4 regions of the Sporolactobacillus terrae genome follow, and region 1 is predicted to be linked to each of the others. Evidence: riboswitches for the same ligand, from Rfam matches in the RefSeq annotation. Region 1 holds a riboswitch; each other region holds the start of a gene.
What was found. A riboswitch is a leader RNA that binds a small molecule or an ion and turns the genes downstream of it on or off. The one in region 1 is predicted to bind S-adenosylmethionine.

Region 1 (4,216 bases):
ATCTGTATTGTGTTGTTTATTATAGAGATCTAGGAAAGGAACGTGCTGGAAGTAATTGGCGTCCAATTGTTTTGATGCAAGCGCCTGGTTGGGCAATACATAGTCTTGGAACACTTTTACTTTCAAGTTAATCCCTTTTTTCTTCAGCAGCGGTACCGCTTGTTTCAAGATTTGTGCATGAGGAACTGCTGATGCACCGACAGTGAGTGTTTGCGTCTTTTGAGACGATCCTGCCGATTGTGCGCATGCGCTGAGAATGAGTGCGAATGCTAGAACAAGCGAAAAAACAATTGACTTTTTCATAGTTGTAACCCCCAATTAAGATGTGTTGCCATGATTTTTTTACCATCATTTTTTATGATCAGCTTTTAGCTGTCTATCTCTTGTCTACACGTCGCGTGATGCGATCGCCAATGTATTGAATCAAAAAAACAATGACTAGGATGATGAGCGTTGCAATGAACGTAATCAAGTTATTATTTGTTTGAAAACCTTCATTATATGCAATCGTGCCTAAACCGCCGGCACCAATAACACCCGCCATTGCCGTATTGCCGATCAGAGCAATAAAAGTTACCGTCATCCCTGAGGATAACGCCGGCATCGCCTCGGGAAGCAAGACCTTCAGAACAATCTGCCACCGCGTTGCCCCCATTGCTTGAGCGGCTTCGATGACGCCTTTGTCCACTTCTCTAAGTCCAATTTCAACCAGTCGGCCATAGAACGGAGCCGAACCAATAATAATTGCCGGCAACGCCGCAGTTGCTCCAATCATTGTGCCAAGCAGGAGCATTGTGAACGGGATCAAAAGAATAATTAAGATGATAAACGGGATTGATCGGAAAGTATTGACAAATGAGGCGATCAGACCATAGACCACCTGATTTTCAAAAAGTCCGCCTTTTGCGGTTAAATAGAGCAGTAAACCTAAAAGAATACCTAAAATCAATGTAAAAACACCCGATATAATCGTCATATAAAGTGTTTGTCCGGTTGCCAGCCACATGCCGGGCCAATCAACCGCTTGAAGCCATTCACTCATTAGAATTGAGCACCTCGATTGCTGCATGCTCGGAACGAATCGCTGCAAAAGCATCGTTCATCACATGGATAGTTCCTTCGACGGCAAGCAATGTCTTCTCCTGATGGTCCTTATCTGAACGCTCAGTCCCCAGCACTTTAACTGAAAGCTTCGTGTTGGCAAGCAGTCGGGCAAGATTTTTCTGAAGAAGCTGCGGATTATCCGCACTTAGATGAACCAGTGTTGCACGCTTCGGCGCCAAATCACGCAAACGTGCTGCCTTCTGCCTGCGGCCGTCATCGGAACTACCGATGAATGCTTTCGTTATCTGCTGTTTCGGGTGTTGGAACACCTCGGTAACGCCGCCCTCTTCGACAATGCATCCATGGTCAAGAACTGCGACGCGGCTGCATATCTTTTGAATGACGGACATTTCATGGGTAATCAATAGGATCGTTATGCCTAATGATTGATTGATCGATGACAAAAGCGAAAGAATTGAATCGGTCGTTTTGGGATCAAGTGCAGACGTTGCTTCATCGCACAAAAGCACCTTTGGATTGTTCGCCAGAGCGCGTGCAATGCCGACACGCTGTTTTTGACCACCACTCAGTTGCGCGGGATAAGCCGATTCCTTTCCTTCCAACCCCACCATTTTGATCAATTCCGCAATTCGGGACTCGCGCTGATCTTTTTTCGTATTCGTTAACTCTAAGGGAAGTGCAATATTCTCGGCAACGGTTCGCGACCAAAGCAGATTGAAATGTTGAAAGATCATACCGATATTGCGCCGTTCTTTACGCAACTGACGCTCATTCAGCTTCGTCAAATCGTGGCCATCGATCGTGATGGTCCCTGAAGTCGGTTTCTCAAGTAAATTAATCAACCGAATCAGCGTACTTTTTCCAGCACCGCTGTACCCGATAATACCGAACACTTCTCCTTCTTGAACCTTGAGATTAACCCTTGTTAAGGCTTGGACAGGACCTCTCGCAGTTCGAAACGTTTTCTCAATATTGCTTAATTGAATCAAATGCGTTCACCGCTTTCAAAAATTACACAACGCTATCCAAGGCATAAAAAAACTGTTTTCCTGTGTTTTCGGTTCGATTATGAAACGTTTCCGGCCTCTTCACCTCTTGTTCATTCATGATTCTCCAATAAAAAAACCCGCCTTGAGAGAGGTGGGTCCGCCTCTCTCATCTGCCAGAATACATTACACTTCTGTAGGAATTAGCACCTTGACTTTGCGCATGCGCAATCAGGTTGCCGGGCATCATCGGGCCAGTCCCTCCGCCACTCTGGATAAGAGTTTTTCTATTCAATTGAGTGTACTTAATTTACCATCCAAAACGGTTCGTGTCAAATCTTTTTATTATTCCCCGTGCTGCTTCGATCAAGCTTATCACAGTACACCGTCACACCGGTTTTCCTTGATCTTAATCCCCTTTATACCGTTCAGGCATAACACGCAGTGCGACTATTCAGATCGTGGTAACCACTGTCCCTTTGATCGATGAACCGGTCTCTCGATTGAAACGGATTCTGAAAGAGCGGATGTGCATGCTGCCAGTCCGATACGGCCTGCTCCGCTTTTGGATGATTCGCCCGAATACTTTTCGTTTCCTTAAATAAAGCGCGCCAAGGGAGTGAAAGCGACGCCGACCGTTCGCGAATTTTCTCGGCGGACAGCTGTCGGGCATCATCAAGGGATAACGTTTTCCCATAGGCATTCGCATTTAAATAAAGCAGATACTTGCCCGCCGACAAACCGCGTGCTTCAGCCGCTCGTTTTTGCTGAAGCGACGTATGCAGCCATTGCACGCCGATACCGTTCGCCTTTATTGCGCGACGTGTACTGCTTTTGAATGCTGCAGTCAGACCACTAGTGAAATCCGTTCGCTGCGAATGGCTGATTTGATCCGTAAGAACGGACGTAACAATGCAAAGCGAGCTGCCCGAATCGTTGCCCAATTTTGAAAGCAGCGCTGCGCTCAGTTCTTGAAAAGACCCATTCTGAAGCATTGGGCGTTCTTGAATAAATTGTTTTGCCTCTTGGTTTAAAGGTTGAACAGAAATAATGTTCATATTGCGGTCTACACTTGCTTCAACGCTCGCTTTCAGATCAAAATATACATAAGCGGCAACAGGCCCTGGGGGCGCGTATGAGCTGTGTGAAAGCGGCAGAAAACAGAGCACGGAGATGCTCAGTGCCATCATCGGTATCATAAGCGATTTGGGAAGAAGGAAGAAATGAGCAAGGTGTGCCGCCGTAACGGTTTGGCCAATCGACAATCTCGCCGTCCGTGTGAGATGAACGGACTTAAAATCTCCGTCATCAGTTAAAACGACGGCACGGCGCCCTCTCTTGGAAATGAGTACACCCTGATCTTGTTTAATCAGTGTTTCTCCCCACCTTTCTCAGGTCATTGAACCGTCTCCATTTCTGGTTCAATATAGGACCGTAATGCGCTGAACCCACCAATATAGATGAGTGCTAAAGCTATTATATACTTTCGATTCCTTTCAATCGTTTTACGGGAGCACGAAACAAATTGTAACAAATCTTTTATCGGTAACTGCTTTTTTTTCTTTAAGTAAGCGACCAATTCCTTATGTTCAACAAGTAATTTCGCAGAAACTTTTGCATTTTCGCGTGCATCTGCATGTTTCGGGCAGTGTTTGCTCAGTACATCAAACGTAATGCCGTAATCGAGCAGCAGTGCGCGGTAGCTTTCAATCTGTTCCATTCGTTCTTGAATGCGACGCTGTTCTTCATAGTGATCAATCGCCGCTTGTTGTTCGATAAAGCTTTCTTCCATCGTATTTTCATCCGATGGTTTTGTCTGATCCAAGTAAATATGGCGTACTTGTCGGGATTCTTTTCGAATAAAATCGATGATTCGGCGACGAATAACCATATCGGCAAAAGTCAGAAATTTACTCCCCTGACCGTTCTGATATTGATTGATCGCCTCGTTGAACGCAACGAGACCCACACTGAATTCGTCCATTGTTTGATCGATAAAACGATTGCATACTTTAGAAACAACCTTTTTAATAAAAGGTTTGTAGGATTCGATAATTGAGTTTCTCAAGATTTCATTTCCCTGTTGTACTTGGGATATATTATTTTCAAGCGAAATATTAAACGCTCCGCCTAATGTCATCTGGTTTGCGCTCATCAAAACACTC
Region 2 (4,216 bases), 550 kb from region 1:
CGGTTGTTGTAGGAATCAAGGCATTGACAAATACATGTTTTAAAAGCACGGCGCTTTCACTAAGCCCTTTTGCTCGAGCCGTTTTCGTATAGTTCTGGCCAATTGCTTCCAGCATGCCGTCGCGCAGCATTCTTGCGATCAACCCCGTCTCCACGCAAGCTAAAATAACGGCCGGCAGGAAGAGGTGGTAGAGCCCGTTGAAGAAATTTCTGGAAAGCGGAACATATCCTGCAACCGGGAAAATAGGAAACGTGACCGCAAAAATCAAAACAAGCAGTATGGCCAGCCAAAACGCAGGGATGGAGACGCCGAGTAAAGAAAGCGAAATGAAAATAGGATCTAGTAATGTATTGCGCTTCCAAACAGCGATGACAGCTGTAGGGATCGCAACAAGTAATGTTAAGACAAGTGCAAAGACCGTCAAATTAATGGTTGGTCCGATATGGGAAGCGATGATTCCTTTTACAGATTCAGATGAATACACCGATTGGCCTAAGTCTCCGGTTAAGAGTTTCTTCATCCAATCCAAATATTGAATAGACAAAGGTTCATTGAGCCCCAATTTATTCTCTAATTGATGAATACTTGCGCGGCTGGCGTCTTGTCCCAAAATCAGGGCAGCGGGATTGCCTGGGGTCAAGTGTATGATCAAAAAGACAATCAAGCTGACAATAAATAATATAGGGATTAACGATACGACACGCGTTGCGATATATCTAAGCAAGACTTTTCCTCCTTCATCTGATGGAACGACTCAGACGATGCACGGTCTCATTCACTTGTCTTCCAAGTGTTCCAGAATCGTTCACCTAACCAACTGTCATAGTGCAGCTTGGTGCTTCGCAGATCAAACGATGATTCGTTTGCGATCTTATAGAAAGGCAGTTCGCTGTATACCGTTTCGTTCATTTGTTTCAAAACGGCTTTTCTTTGAACATCTGTGTCCGCCTTTCCCCATTGCGTTAAAAGGGAAGACCATTTTTGGCTTTCATACCAGCCGCTATTATTCGAATTCAGCACCAACATGCCCAATTCACTTGGTGAGAAGCGTGTCGACCAGCCGACGACTTCCAGATCCCAGTTCTTTGGATCTTTCCATTTCGCGAGGAAGGTTGTCCATTCATAAGGCACCAAATTGACTTTAAATCCGACTTCTTCCATTTGCTGCTTGACGATTTCTGCAATCCGTTTGTAGTTATCGTTGTCATTCGAGTAAATGATCGTCAGCGGTTTGCCGTCATAACTTGATTCTTTCAAAAGCCGTTTTGCTTTGGCTTTATTATAGGCAAGGTAACCCGCAGTGCCTTCCTTGGTATAGAGCTGTTTTTGGGAAGGATCGAAAAGGGCGCCGTCCAGCTGATAGAACTTTTGATTTCCGTAAGTTGCTTGCGCAATTGCCTTTTTATTTAACGCTGCATTCAATGCTTGCCGCGCTTTTAGGTCATTGAACGGCGGCTCACTTTTATCGGGGGTCAGCGTCGAATAGCCATTGATATAAGTCACCGGTGCGACTTGTTTGGAATTCTTTAACGTGTCGTAGAGATCTGAAGGAATGCCTTGCGCATAGTCATATAAACCGGTTTTCAAACCATTTTGCCTGACGGTCGTATCTTTGACGATCAAATAGTCGATTTTGTCGAAATAGGCCGTTTTCTTCCCGGTCAGGCCGCCCCAATTTGTTTCTTTGCGTGATGCGTACTTTTTAAACCGTTTTAATTCAATCTTTTGCCCTTTGTCCCATTTTGCGAATTGGTAGGGACCGGTTCCGATGAGCTGCTTTGTATTTAAAGGTTGATCAAGCGCTTGTTTCGCTATTTTTTCAGGAATGATCGCCAATGCAGATTTCGGTGCGCTCATACTTTCGATAAAGGAGGAGTAAGGCGTTTTCAAATCAACACGAAGGGTCTGATCATTTAATTTGCTTACTTTTTTAATATAGCTGTTCGTGATTTGGCCTACAGAAGATACTTTTCTCCATCGGTCCAGCGAAGCAATGACATCATCGGCCGACATCACCGATCCGTCTTGAAACGGGACATGTTTGCGAAGCGTGATGGTGTAGGTTTTCTTATCGCTGCTTACTTTATAACCGGTTGCTAGTAACGGCTTAATCGTGTAATTTTTATCCAAAGCAAAAAGTGTTTCGAAAATATTCCAACCGATATCCCGTGTTGCGGTGGCCGAAGTAAACGACCAATCTAATGTATCGGGTTCTGAAGCATAGGCCACTTTCAAAGTTCCCCCTTTTGTAGGGGCAGAATCCGTTTGATCGGAAGCTTGCGATCCGCAGCCGACGAGAGTAAACACCAGAGTTAATCCAATAATTAAACAAATAAAACGATTCATTCGAAGATGGTTCACAGCAAAATACCTCCATTAAAAATATTAAATTTACCTTTTTACTATGAATTTACATGCAATTCATTCCAAAATGCAATTTTAAAGCGTAGAGCTAAAATCTCGAAACCTATGTAAAATTATTTTGGTAATTTTATAGGTTTACTAGGAAAAACGCCAACCTAACTTGCTTAGCAGTGAGCCATTCCCTCCTTTGTCTTCAGCAAACCCATTCATCCCAAATTAAAGAAATGAAAAAAGCGCTCTCTTAATGGTATAAGAAAACACTTGGTCGGTTTCCTTATCTTTCAGATTTCCCTGCTGGACTTAGCACCTTGTCGCCCTACAACGACGGTTGCTGAAGCTTCATCGGGCCAGTCCCTCAGCTTCTCTTGATAAGAAGTATGTGATTCCTGTATTCAATTGAAAACATTATATATTAATGTGTTTCTTAATTCAATACCTTAGGCGTAGCCTAGTTTTTCTAACAGGATAAGAAAGCATAAGATTTTGCGCCGTCTTTAAACCAATAGACCCGTGTCTTGGCAAGAATCCAAGCGGAGGTACTCTGGCGCCTGCGGGATCGCGCTTAGTTGATGCGTGCCAGCGAGTAACCGAAGCGGCGATTCAGCACCGAAAAGACACGAGACGATCACACATGGCTGGAGATTAAGGAACAAGGTAGCCTAGTTTTTCTAATGAAATTATTTTTCCTTTGTAAATGCTTGATCTATCAACATTTACAAGATTTTTATGTCAGATAATATAACAAAATGTTAAGACATATTAAAATATTATATTGACATTGCAATATTTAGAATATAATATTAAGTCATTGAAAGACATAACGTTATAATACGTATTAATATTATCTCACTATTCAAAATGAGCTGATATAAATCTATCGTTAAAGGAGATGTATTGAGTTGGGGAAAAGGGTATTTAAAATCATTTCAGCATTGTCTTTTACTTTCATTCTGATGTTCTCGCTAGCTGCTTGTGGAAGCAATGGGGACAAGAAGACGAGTTTGGAAAAGATCAAGGCGAGGGGAACACTCGTTGTTGGCCTCAGTGCAGCAACCCCTCCGTATGAATTTCATTACAGCAACAACGGCAAAAATGAGATTAAAGGTGCTGATCTTGAACTGGTGAAGCGCATTGCCAAGCAGATGGATGTCAAATACGAGATTAAGGATATGGATTTTGATGGATTGCTGCCGGCTTTGCAGAGCGGAAAAATAGATATGATCGTTTCTGCAATGAGTCCGACACCGGAACGTGAGAAAGCGGCGGATTTTTCAAAAGTCTACTATAAAAGCACCAATGTGTTTGTTGTAAGGAAAAGTGAATTGAGTAAATACGCGAAGCCTTCTGCGTTGAAAAATGCGACCGTGGCTACGATTAATTCCTCGACTCAGCAGGCGGTTACTCAAAAGTATTTTCCAAAAGCACATTTAAAACTCCTCGGGAAATCGAATGACTTGGCGCTTGCCGTTGCCCATAATAAGGCCGATGCTATGCTCGTTGACGTACCAACCGCTGAGCTGCTCATTCGAGCGAATCCGTCGCTTGCGCAAACAAATTTAAAATACAATGACGATACTGCCGGTGCAGCGATCGCAATGCCGAATCACTCAAGCAAAGATTTTAAGGATGCGGTAAACACTGCGATCACCAAATACAAAGGACAATATGAAAAATGGATTATCGAACAAGTGAAGTATGTTAAGGAATAAACAAGTGATTACACGCGTCAAATCATGAGCCATACGACATTGTCTTTTCAGTATTTATATAATTCCAATAATTGGGATTGGGGTTGGAATTCTTGAATTTCTCTTTTTTGGGATCATACTACAGCTTCTTTTTGCAAGGGGCG
Region 3 (4,216 bases), 1.3 Mb from region 1:
GTGATGAAACCGAACAAGCCGCGACTTCGTGTCGCGGCTTGTTTGTACGCTTTGATTTATCGAGAAACGGTATGGCTGAGTTCGGCGCGCACTTGCTGCGCTGCTTCAACCATATTTTTAAGTGCAGGGACGGTTTCTTCCGTGCGGCGTGTTTTTAAGCCGCAATCCGGGTTGATCCAAACAACTTTTGGATCAAGAACGTTCAATGCGCGTTCGGCGTAGGATTTCATTTCCGCTACACTTGGAATGCGTGGGCTGTGAATATCATAGACACCGAGGCCAATCCCCTTCTTGTAATGGAAGTCCTCGAAGGTTGCAATGATTTCGCCGTGGCTGCGTGCCGCTTCAATCGAGATCACATCCGTATCCAAAGCATCGATGGTGTCGATGATTTCATCGAATTCGGAATAACACATATGCGTATGAATCTGTGTGTCGTTTTTAACAAAGGTTGTCGCAAGCCTGAACGAATAAACAGCATCGTGCAGGTAGCCTGCTTTCTTCTCTTCCTTAAGCGGAAGCCCTTCGCGAAGCGCGGGTTCGTCAACCTGAATCATACGGATATTGGCTTCTTCAAGTGCATGGACTTCTTTTTTAAGTGCAAGCGCAATCTGGTTAAAGACGCTGGCTTGACTAATGTCGTTTCGAACGAAAGACCAGTTATAAATGGTGACCGGGCCGGTGAGCATCCCTTTAACCGGTTTATTGGTTAAGGATTGTGCATAGGCACTTTCCTTTACGGTCATCGGTTCTTTCCAGGAAACATCACCAAAGATCAGTGGCGGCTTCACGCAGCGGGAGCCGTACGATTGGACCCATCCGAAGCGCGTGAATGCAAAGCCGTCCAGTTTTTCACCGAAATACTCAACCATATCGTTGCGTTCGAATTCGCCGTGTACCAGTACATCCAGACCGATTTCCTCTTGAATGTCAATCCATTTTTTCGTTTCTTCTTTAATAAATTGATCATATTGGCTGTCCGACCATTCGCCCTTGCGCCAATTGCGGCGTGCTTGGCGAACTTCTTTTGTTTGCGGGAAGCTGCCGATTGTTGTGGTCGGAAGCGGTGGCAGTTGGAACGCATCCGCTTGCACCTGTTGACGCAAATCGAAGGAAGCAGGTCGCGTTGGAAGTTCTTTGCTCAATTGATCCAGCTCTGCTTGAACCGCTGCATTATTGCGGTGAACCGACTGCTGCAGGGCGTTCAGATCAGCACGATTTTGCTCAACAGCACCGTAGATTGCTGCCTCGCTTTCATTCAGTCCCTTGGCAAGAACCACAATTTCGCCTAGTTTTTCATCAGCAAATGCAAGGGCATGCTTTAAAACAGGATCAAGCTCCGTTTCATTGGAAACCGTTACCGGAACATGAAGAAGGCTTGACGATGGCGTTACCCAAAGATTCTTATGATCTTTTACTGCAGAGAGCAAGGTTTGTAATTCCGTAAAAGTTGCGGAAAGATCGGTTTTCCAAATGTTACGGCCGTCGACGACTCCTGCTGCAAGTACTTTATCTTTTGGAAACCCGTAGGTCTTGATGGCTGCAAGATTTCCCGCTTTACCGGCAACAAAATCAAATCCGAATCCGTCAACCGGAAGAGCAGTCACTTCTTGATAGTGATCCAGCGCCTCGAAATACGTTTGCAGCAGCAACTTCAATTCAGGAACATTTTTCTTGATGTAGGCGTAAGCCTTGCTGAATGCGGCAAGATCTTCCTCACTTTGTGCTTTGACCAGAATCGGTTCATCAATTTGTACCCACTCTGCTCCGGCTTCCTGCAGTTCAGCAAGTACTTGAACATAGAGAGGAAGCAGCGCGTCAAGCAATGTGTCGAAGTGATCGGAATCATAGCCTTTTGCCAATTTTAATAAAGTGATCGGTCCGACAATCACCGGTTTTCCAACAATGCCAAGTTCGTTTTTGGCTTCATTGAAGAGATCAAGAAGACGGTTTTTCGTCAGATGCGGTTTCGTGTCATTGCTGATTTCCGGAACGATATAGTGATAGTTTGTGTCAAACCATTTGGTCATTTCCGATGCTTCGGCATCCTGATTTCCTCGTGCGATGGAGAAATAGGTCTCTAAAGCTATCTCTTTTTCATCCGTTTGAAAACGATCAGGAATCAAGCCGAAGAGAACCGCGGTGTCGAGAACATGGTCATAGAGACTGAAATCGCCAATCGGAATCAGATCAACGCCGAGATCCTTTTGTTTTTTTAAGTAGCTGAGTCGTAACGTTTTAATGGTTTCTAAAAAAGTTTCTTTTGATGATTTGCCTGCCCAAAAAGCTTCGAGAGCTCGCTTCCATTCTCTTTTTTCCCCAATTCTTGGATAGCCGAGATTCGCGCTCAATACTTTACCCATTCTTTCATCCTCCTGTTTCAATCCGCTTGGTTAAGTGGGGCAAATAAAAAGCCTCTCTAGTTAGAGAGGCTTCTGTGACAATCCGCACCCTCTTATTTTTCAAGACTTCGCATTGGAAAATCTTGCTGGAATTAGCACCTTTTCATAAATCTGAAAGGTTGCCGGGCTTCATAGGGCCAGTCCCTCCGCCGCTCTTAATAAGAGTTTATTAAGTTAACTTGAATACTATCATGGATTACATGGACCGTCAATGCATAAATTTCACAAAATTATTCGTTTTTCACAATAAATAGTCTTGTAGCATCATGCACATTTAGGGAGAAAAGCTTACAATGCTACATAAAAGCGATTAATACGTGTATGAAAAGCGACATCAGTCGGCTATTCGGAACAACGAATGACACAAAATTAGTCTTGAAAACCAATGTGTTCATGTTTCATTCGTATCTGACGATATAAATAATGAACATTCAACGCTAGATTAAGAACTGACGAGGGAGCACGCCAAACGATGAGTGACCAATGGAACAAAGCAAACTGGTTAAAAAAAGTAAAAGAACAGCCTGCAGAGTTGTCAATCAGCGATCATCGGATACGCCGACGGATTCAACTGCTCAATCTTCATTTGTTTGATCTGCAACTACTGCGCTGGGTTCGGCCATTTCTGCTCCGCTTAAGTGATGAGATTGCTGATGCAACAACCGAATTTGTGTTTGATCTTTTTAAGTTTCAGAGCACGCTTTTACCAAGATCATTAAGCACAACGATTCGCGATAAAAACGTTGAAATTACGCAAATGTTTTTAAGCGGCGTTCTTGACCAACGCTTTATACGTTCCAGTCGTGAACAGGCGCTTTTGTGCTTCCGCTATCAGCTGGATTTGTCCAACCAGATTGCTTTGTCACATGGTTTCATTAATTGCATCATTGAGGCGATCAATCGACAAGTGAATTGTCGCGAACAGGCGCTAATCATTTCTAAAGCGTTGGAAAAAATCGTTAACTTGAACTTGCAGCTGATTATGGAAAATTATCAGCAATTAAAAGATAACAATGATCAAAAAAAGGAAGAGGCGATTCGATTTAAGGCTTATCATGATCCGCTTACCGGATTGCCGAATCAACTGGTTGCTGAGGAAGTCATTGAAGCGATGATCGATCAGCGCAAAGACCATTCCTTTTCCGTGTTTAAGATCAATATCGATCGGCTGAAGATGATTAATGAAATGTATGGGCGGACGATTGGAAATAAATTGCTGATCATGCTCTCCGGGCGTATCAATGCAGCACTTGAACCGCTTGCGGCAGAACTCTACCGTATCAGCAGTGATGAATTCATGATTTTGTTCAAGAATCGTTTGAGTAGGAGCGAACTCATTGATGCCGCCGAACTGTTGACACATACTTCTGAGCTGCCGTTCATCGTTGATGGCAAAGAGATCTATGCGACATACAGTATCGGTATCTCACGCTTTCCTCAAGATGGCGCCAACAGTGTGCAGCTCTTTGGCTGTGCCGATGCTGCATTGCGCGAAGCAAAGAAGGACACAAAAGAAAGCTATTTTTTCTATAACACGATGCTTCATCAGCAGTTGATGAAAAAGATATGTATTGAGGATGAGCTGCAAAAGGCATTGTACAAGCAACAATTTGTGTTGTATTATCAGCCGCAAGTCGATGCCGGCAGCGGTGCACTCGTCGGTGTAGAGGCGCTGCTACGATGGGAGCACCCGAGTCACGGCATATTGCCGCCAAGCGGCTTTATTGCGGTGGCCGAGGAAACGGGCATCATTCGGGAAATCGGCTGGTGGGTGCTGAATGAGGCATGCAGACAAATGAAAAAATGGCAGGAGA
Region 4 (4,216 bases), 1.6 Mb from region 1:
TCAAAAGCATCACAGACAGTGCTTCTTTTGCGATCTTTATTTTTCAAGGAAAAAAACTCATTTATGGGAATCCGCAACTCTATGCATTTCTTGAACCAGAGCTCGCAGGAGATGCATGCATTCTTGATGTGCTGCATCCGGATGATCAATCGAACGTTCGATCCATTACCGATCAATTAGTCGCTGGAGAGAAAGGCATCGATTTTTCATTTCGAAAGATCAGAGATGGTGAGATGCATCACTTTGATTGCTCGATTAAGAAAATTATCTATCGCGACAAAGCAACGTTTATCGGCAGTATTCAAGACGTAACCAAACGCAAAGAAGCAGAAGCGTTAACCAAATACCTGATTAATCATGACGAATTAACCGATCTGCCTAACAGCAGATTTTTCCGCAAAAAACTGGAACAGGAATTGATTGTCAGCAACTCGCTGCACCAGAATCTGGCTGTAATGTATTTGGATCTGGAGCGTTTTAAATACATCAATGATACATTAGGCCATCCGACCGGTGATGAATTGCTAAAACAGTTTGCGAAAAAACTGAGAGCTTTACTTGATGTGCGTCATTTTATCGCCCGAATCAGTGCCGATGAGTTTCTCATTCTCTGTCCAAATGTCTTCTATCCAACGGTCGTCAATCTCGCAGAAACCATGGTCAGCGCATTTGACGAACCGTTCCTCATTAACGATTACCGGATCCCGGTTTCACTCAATCTTGGGATCAGTATCTTTCCTGATGATGGCGATGATGGCACAACTTTAATGAAACATGCCGACGCTGCACTTCATTGGGCACAGAAAGACAAACATAACCGTTACCGGATCTTCACATCCACGATGGATATCACTGGCTACAAGCGGTTCACCTTAGAGTCAGACTTGAGAAATTCACTCGATTTGCATCAATTCGACTTATATTATCAGCCCAAGGTCGATCTCTTTACCAATCAAATTGTGGGCGCTGAGGCACTGATCCGCTGGAATCACCCAAAATGGGGGCTTGTATCACCAACGGAATTCATCCCGCTTGCAGAAGAAATCGGCGTTATGCGTCAAATCGACCGCTGGATCGAGGAGACGGCATGTCGCCAAAATAAGGCTTGGCAGGAAGCTGGACTACCCGAACTCCCAATTTCCGTCAATTTAACGGCGTATCGTTTTCTAGAAAACGACCTCGTTACACGTATTCTGGAAATTTTAAATCAAACAAAACTGGACCCGCACAATTTGGAAGTTGAGATTGTGGAGACCTCGCTTCTTGAAAATGAAGCAACGGTTCTTTCGATTTTAGATGGCCTCAGAGCAAACGGAATTGGCATTCATCTTGACGACTTCGGCACCGGCTACTCATCGCTTTCTTATCTGAAACGATTCAAAGGCAAGATCGATACGCTGAAAATTGATAAATCGTTTATTGATGACTTGAATGCAACTGGCGATAACAGCTCTCGGTTTATTACGCAATCAATCATCGATCTCGCTCACCATTTGAACATGCGCGTAGTCGCAGAAGGAGTCGAAACGCAAGAACAGCTGCAGTTGCTGAAAGAAATCAAATGTGATGTCGTACAAGGTTATTTATTTTCTAGACCCATACCGGCCGACCAGTTTGCCAAATTTGTGCGCAAACAACGTGGCCGTTCCGCCGACATAAGCCGACATGCTCAAAGAAAGCCTCATAAAAATAGGCGTAAGTTCTTTAGAGTCGCCCTTAAATCGCCGTTAAAAGCGTCCGTCACATTAGATCATTTCCATGGTCAAACGGTTCGTCTCGGGCAATCGCGTATTTTAATTGAAAATATCGGGCTGGGCGGATTGCGCTTCTTATCGGATTTACGGTTCGGGATTGATTCCTCAATGATCTTAAAAATAGAAACAACGATTCTTGGGAAGGCAGCTACATTCTATGGTTCAGTCGTTTGGGCGAAGGAACTCAAAACAGAGATTTTCCAGTACGGGTTCGTATTTAACATGAGTGAGAAGGAGCGGACACTCCTCTCGCAGCAGCTCAATCGTTTGGCACATATGCTCAAAACCGCTTCGCCTACTCCCAATCCTGATTTCGTAACGACGGACAAGTTCGACTTTTTCTCAAACGTAAAGGATTCACGGTAAGAAAAAGCCGACCATGCCATGGTGCGTGAATCCATGAATTTAAGCGCGCTTCTGCACCTGTTTATATTCATGTTCGAGTTCTGATAAGGATAATTCAAAGAGATGCTTTCCATTTTTCTTGTAGACATGATGGGCAATCAACCGTTCAATTAATTGTTCACGCCTGTTTTCAACGGTCTTTCGAAGCGCACTATTCATGATGCTGACCACTCCTTACAAAAAATTAAAACCTGCTTTCCCTTCACGTCTAAGAGGAGGAAGCAGGTTTTTATTCGATCGTGTCCTCGACTTATCTTCAAGCAACGTATTCTGCTTGTGGAATTAGCACCGTGCCACGTGTGGGTCGGTTGCTGAGGCTTCGCAGGGCCAATCCCTCCGCCTCTCTGGATAAGCATGACTGAATCATGGCTATTCTTTTGGTGGTGATCACAGATCTGTCGTTTACAATGTGCATGCTTTGCTAACGTTCATCAGGCAGCGACGGTTCGGGTCTTTCTTCATCTTTTAATGCTTGCAGAACAGCGATAGCCGATCGGTAGTAGAAGGTGGCTGCTGTTTGAATTCCGGCAGGATCAACACGGAACGCAGGATGATGCCAGTCCTCCGGTCCATTCGACCCAATAAAGGCAAATACGCCCGGAACTTCACGCTGGAAACATGAGAAGTCATCGCCGGCCACCGATAAGTCTGGGGTAACCACGTTAGTCTCCGCTTTGTTTGCATCGTAAATGATCTTCGCTATTGTTTCATTATTAAATACTGAAGGCGTGCCTTGCCCCCACTCAACCTGAACCTGCACATTGTACGCATGTTGAAGTCCAGCAGCAATTGCTTCAAATCGGTCAATGATTAACACGCGGTCCTCATCATAAAAAGTGCGTACCGTACCCAACAGTTCAACTGCTTCAGGCAGCACATTCCAGACATCGCCGCCGTGAATACTTGTGACACTCACCACTGCTTCATGCTTCGGGGTGATGTTGCGGCTGACAATCGATTGCACCGTTTGAATGAACGATGAGGCAGCAACGATCGCATCTCGCGTGCGTTCAGGAATCGCTGCATGTCCGCCAATGCCATGAAATGTAACTTTAAACTTATCGCAAGCAGCCATTAACGGACCGGATTTGATGCCAATCGTTCCTACCGGCAGATCCGGTTTATTATGCACGCCGATCACCGCACGAAGTCCTTTGAGCTGACCGTCATTAACCACCTTAAGCCCTCCGTGTCCCGCTTCTTCAGCAGGCTGGAAAATCAACCGAACCGTACCCGGGAGTTTCGGCTGATTTTGCTTTAACAGATCGGCAGCCCAAAGCAAAGCGGTTGTATGAAAATCATGGCCACAGGCATGCATGACACCGTCATTTTGCGACTTATAAGGCAGATCGGTTTGTTCAAGGATCGGCAAGGCATCAATATCCGCGCGAAGTCCGATAGCCGGACCGTCCGGATCACCTGAGATATCGGCGAAAACTCCCGTTTCAAGATGGCTCTCCCTTAGCGAAATGGAAAGGTCCTGAAGCCTTTTTTTAATCAGATTGGTTGTTTCATGCTCGTGCAGCGATCGTTCCGGGTGCTGATGCAATGTTTTAAAAAGCGTGAGATATGTTGTTTCTTCATCTAAAATTTGGCTCATCTTTTCTATTCATCTGCCTTATGATCGAGACTGCGGCGTAAGCGTTGCATCGCTGCTTTCGTTTGCAAGCGTCTCCACCTGATTTAATGCATTCAGAATAAACGCTTCATCAAATGTTTTGAAGACAAAACGGAAACCAATCTCCGTCTCCACGCATTCTTTGGCCAGAATTTGCTTCGCCTCATTGACATTCTTCAGTCTGAACTGCTCCAATGCGTCAATGAGACCAACTCGCCTATAAAAAGGCAGCAGCTTGCGCACTTCCGCATGCTGTCCCAATGTGGCAAGCAGGACAAGCAACCCATATGCGACCTTGATGCCATGCTGGTAGCGGCTCATGCCTTGGATCTTGATCATCGCATTATGAATCGCATGGGCACCGGAAGCGCGCCCATAATCGCGGGCGAAACTGCCGACCGTTCCGGAAATTCCGACAATAACATCAGAGATAATTCGG

Region 2: another riboswitch for S-adenosylmethionine. It lies ahead of K7399_RS00210 (ABC transporter substrate-binding protein); the one in region 1 lies ahead of K7399_RS02680 (methionine ABC transporter ATP-binding protein).
Region 3: another riboswitch for S-adenosylmethionine. It lies ahead of metE (5-methyltetrahydropteroyltriglutamate--homocysteine S-methyltransferase); the one in region 1 lies ahead of K7399_RS02680 (methionine ABC transporter ATP-binding protein).
Region 4: another riboswitch for S-adenosylmethionine. It lies ahead of K7399_RS10315 (Fur-regulated basic protein FbpA); the one in region 1 lies ahead of K7399_RS02680 (methionine ABC transporter ATP-binding protein).

The regions. Positions count from the first base shown of each region.
Region 1 covers NZ_CP082837.1:594,743-598,958, reverse strand. Annotated here, with positions in the region: gene K7399_RS02690 (MetQ/NlpA family ABC transporter substrate-binding protein) at 1-303, opposite strand, end outside; gene K7399_RS02685 (methionine ABC transporter permease) at 377-1,042, opposite strand; gene K7399_RS02680 (methionine ABC transporter ATP-binding protein) at 1,035-2,054, opposite strand; SAM riboswitch class I at 2,218-2,333, opposite strand; gene K7399_RS02675 (anti-sigma factor domain-containing protein) at 2,480-3,397, opposite strand; gene sigI (RNA polymerase sigma-I factor) at 3,448-4,206, opposite strand.
Region 2 covers NZ_CP082837.1:42,985-47,200, forward strand. Annotated here, with positions in the region: gene K7399_RS00205 (ABC transporter permease) at 1-724, opposite strand, end outside; gene K7399_RS00210 (ABC transporter substrate-binding protein) at 772-2,361, opposite strand; SAM riboswitch class I at 2,636-2,739, opposite strand; gene K7399_RS00215 (transporter substrate-binding domain-containing protein) at 3,264-4,073, shown strand; gene K7399_RS00220 (amino acid ABC transporter permease) at 4,166-4,216, shown strand, end outside.
Region 3 covers NZ_CP082837.1:1,854,199-1,858,414, reverse strand. Annotated here, with positions in the region: gene metE (5-methyltetrahydropteroyltriglutamate--homocysteine S-methyltransferase) at 57-2,363, opposite strand; SAM riboswitch class I at 2,453-2,567, opposite strand; gene K7399_RS08780 (putative bifunctional diguanylate cyclase/phosphodiesterase) at 2,875-4,216, shown strand, end outside.
Region 4 covers NZ_CP082837.1:2,160,147-2,164,362, forward strand. Annotated here, with positions in the region: gene K7399_RS10310 (EAL domain-containing protein) at 1-2,120, shown strand, start outside; gene K7399_RS10315 (Fur-regulated basic protein FbpA) at 2,160-2,318, opposite strand; SAM riboswitch class I at 2,407-2,514, opposite strand; gene K7399_RS10320 (amidohydrolase) at 2,581-3,759, opposite strand; gene K7399_RS10325 (iron-containing alcohol dehydrogenase family protein) at 3,778-4,216, opposite strand, start outside.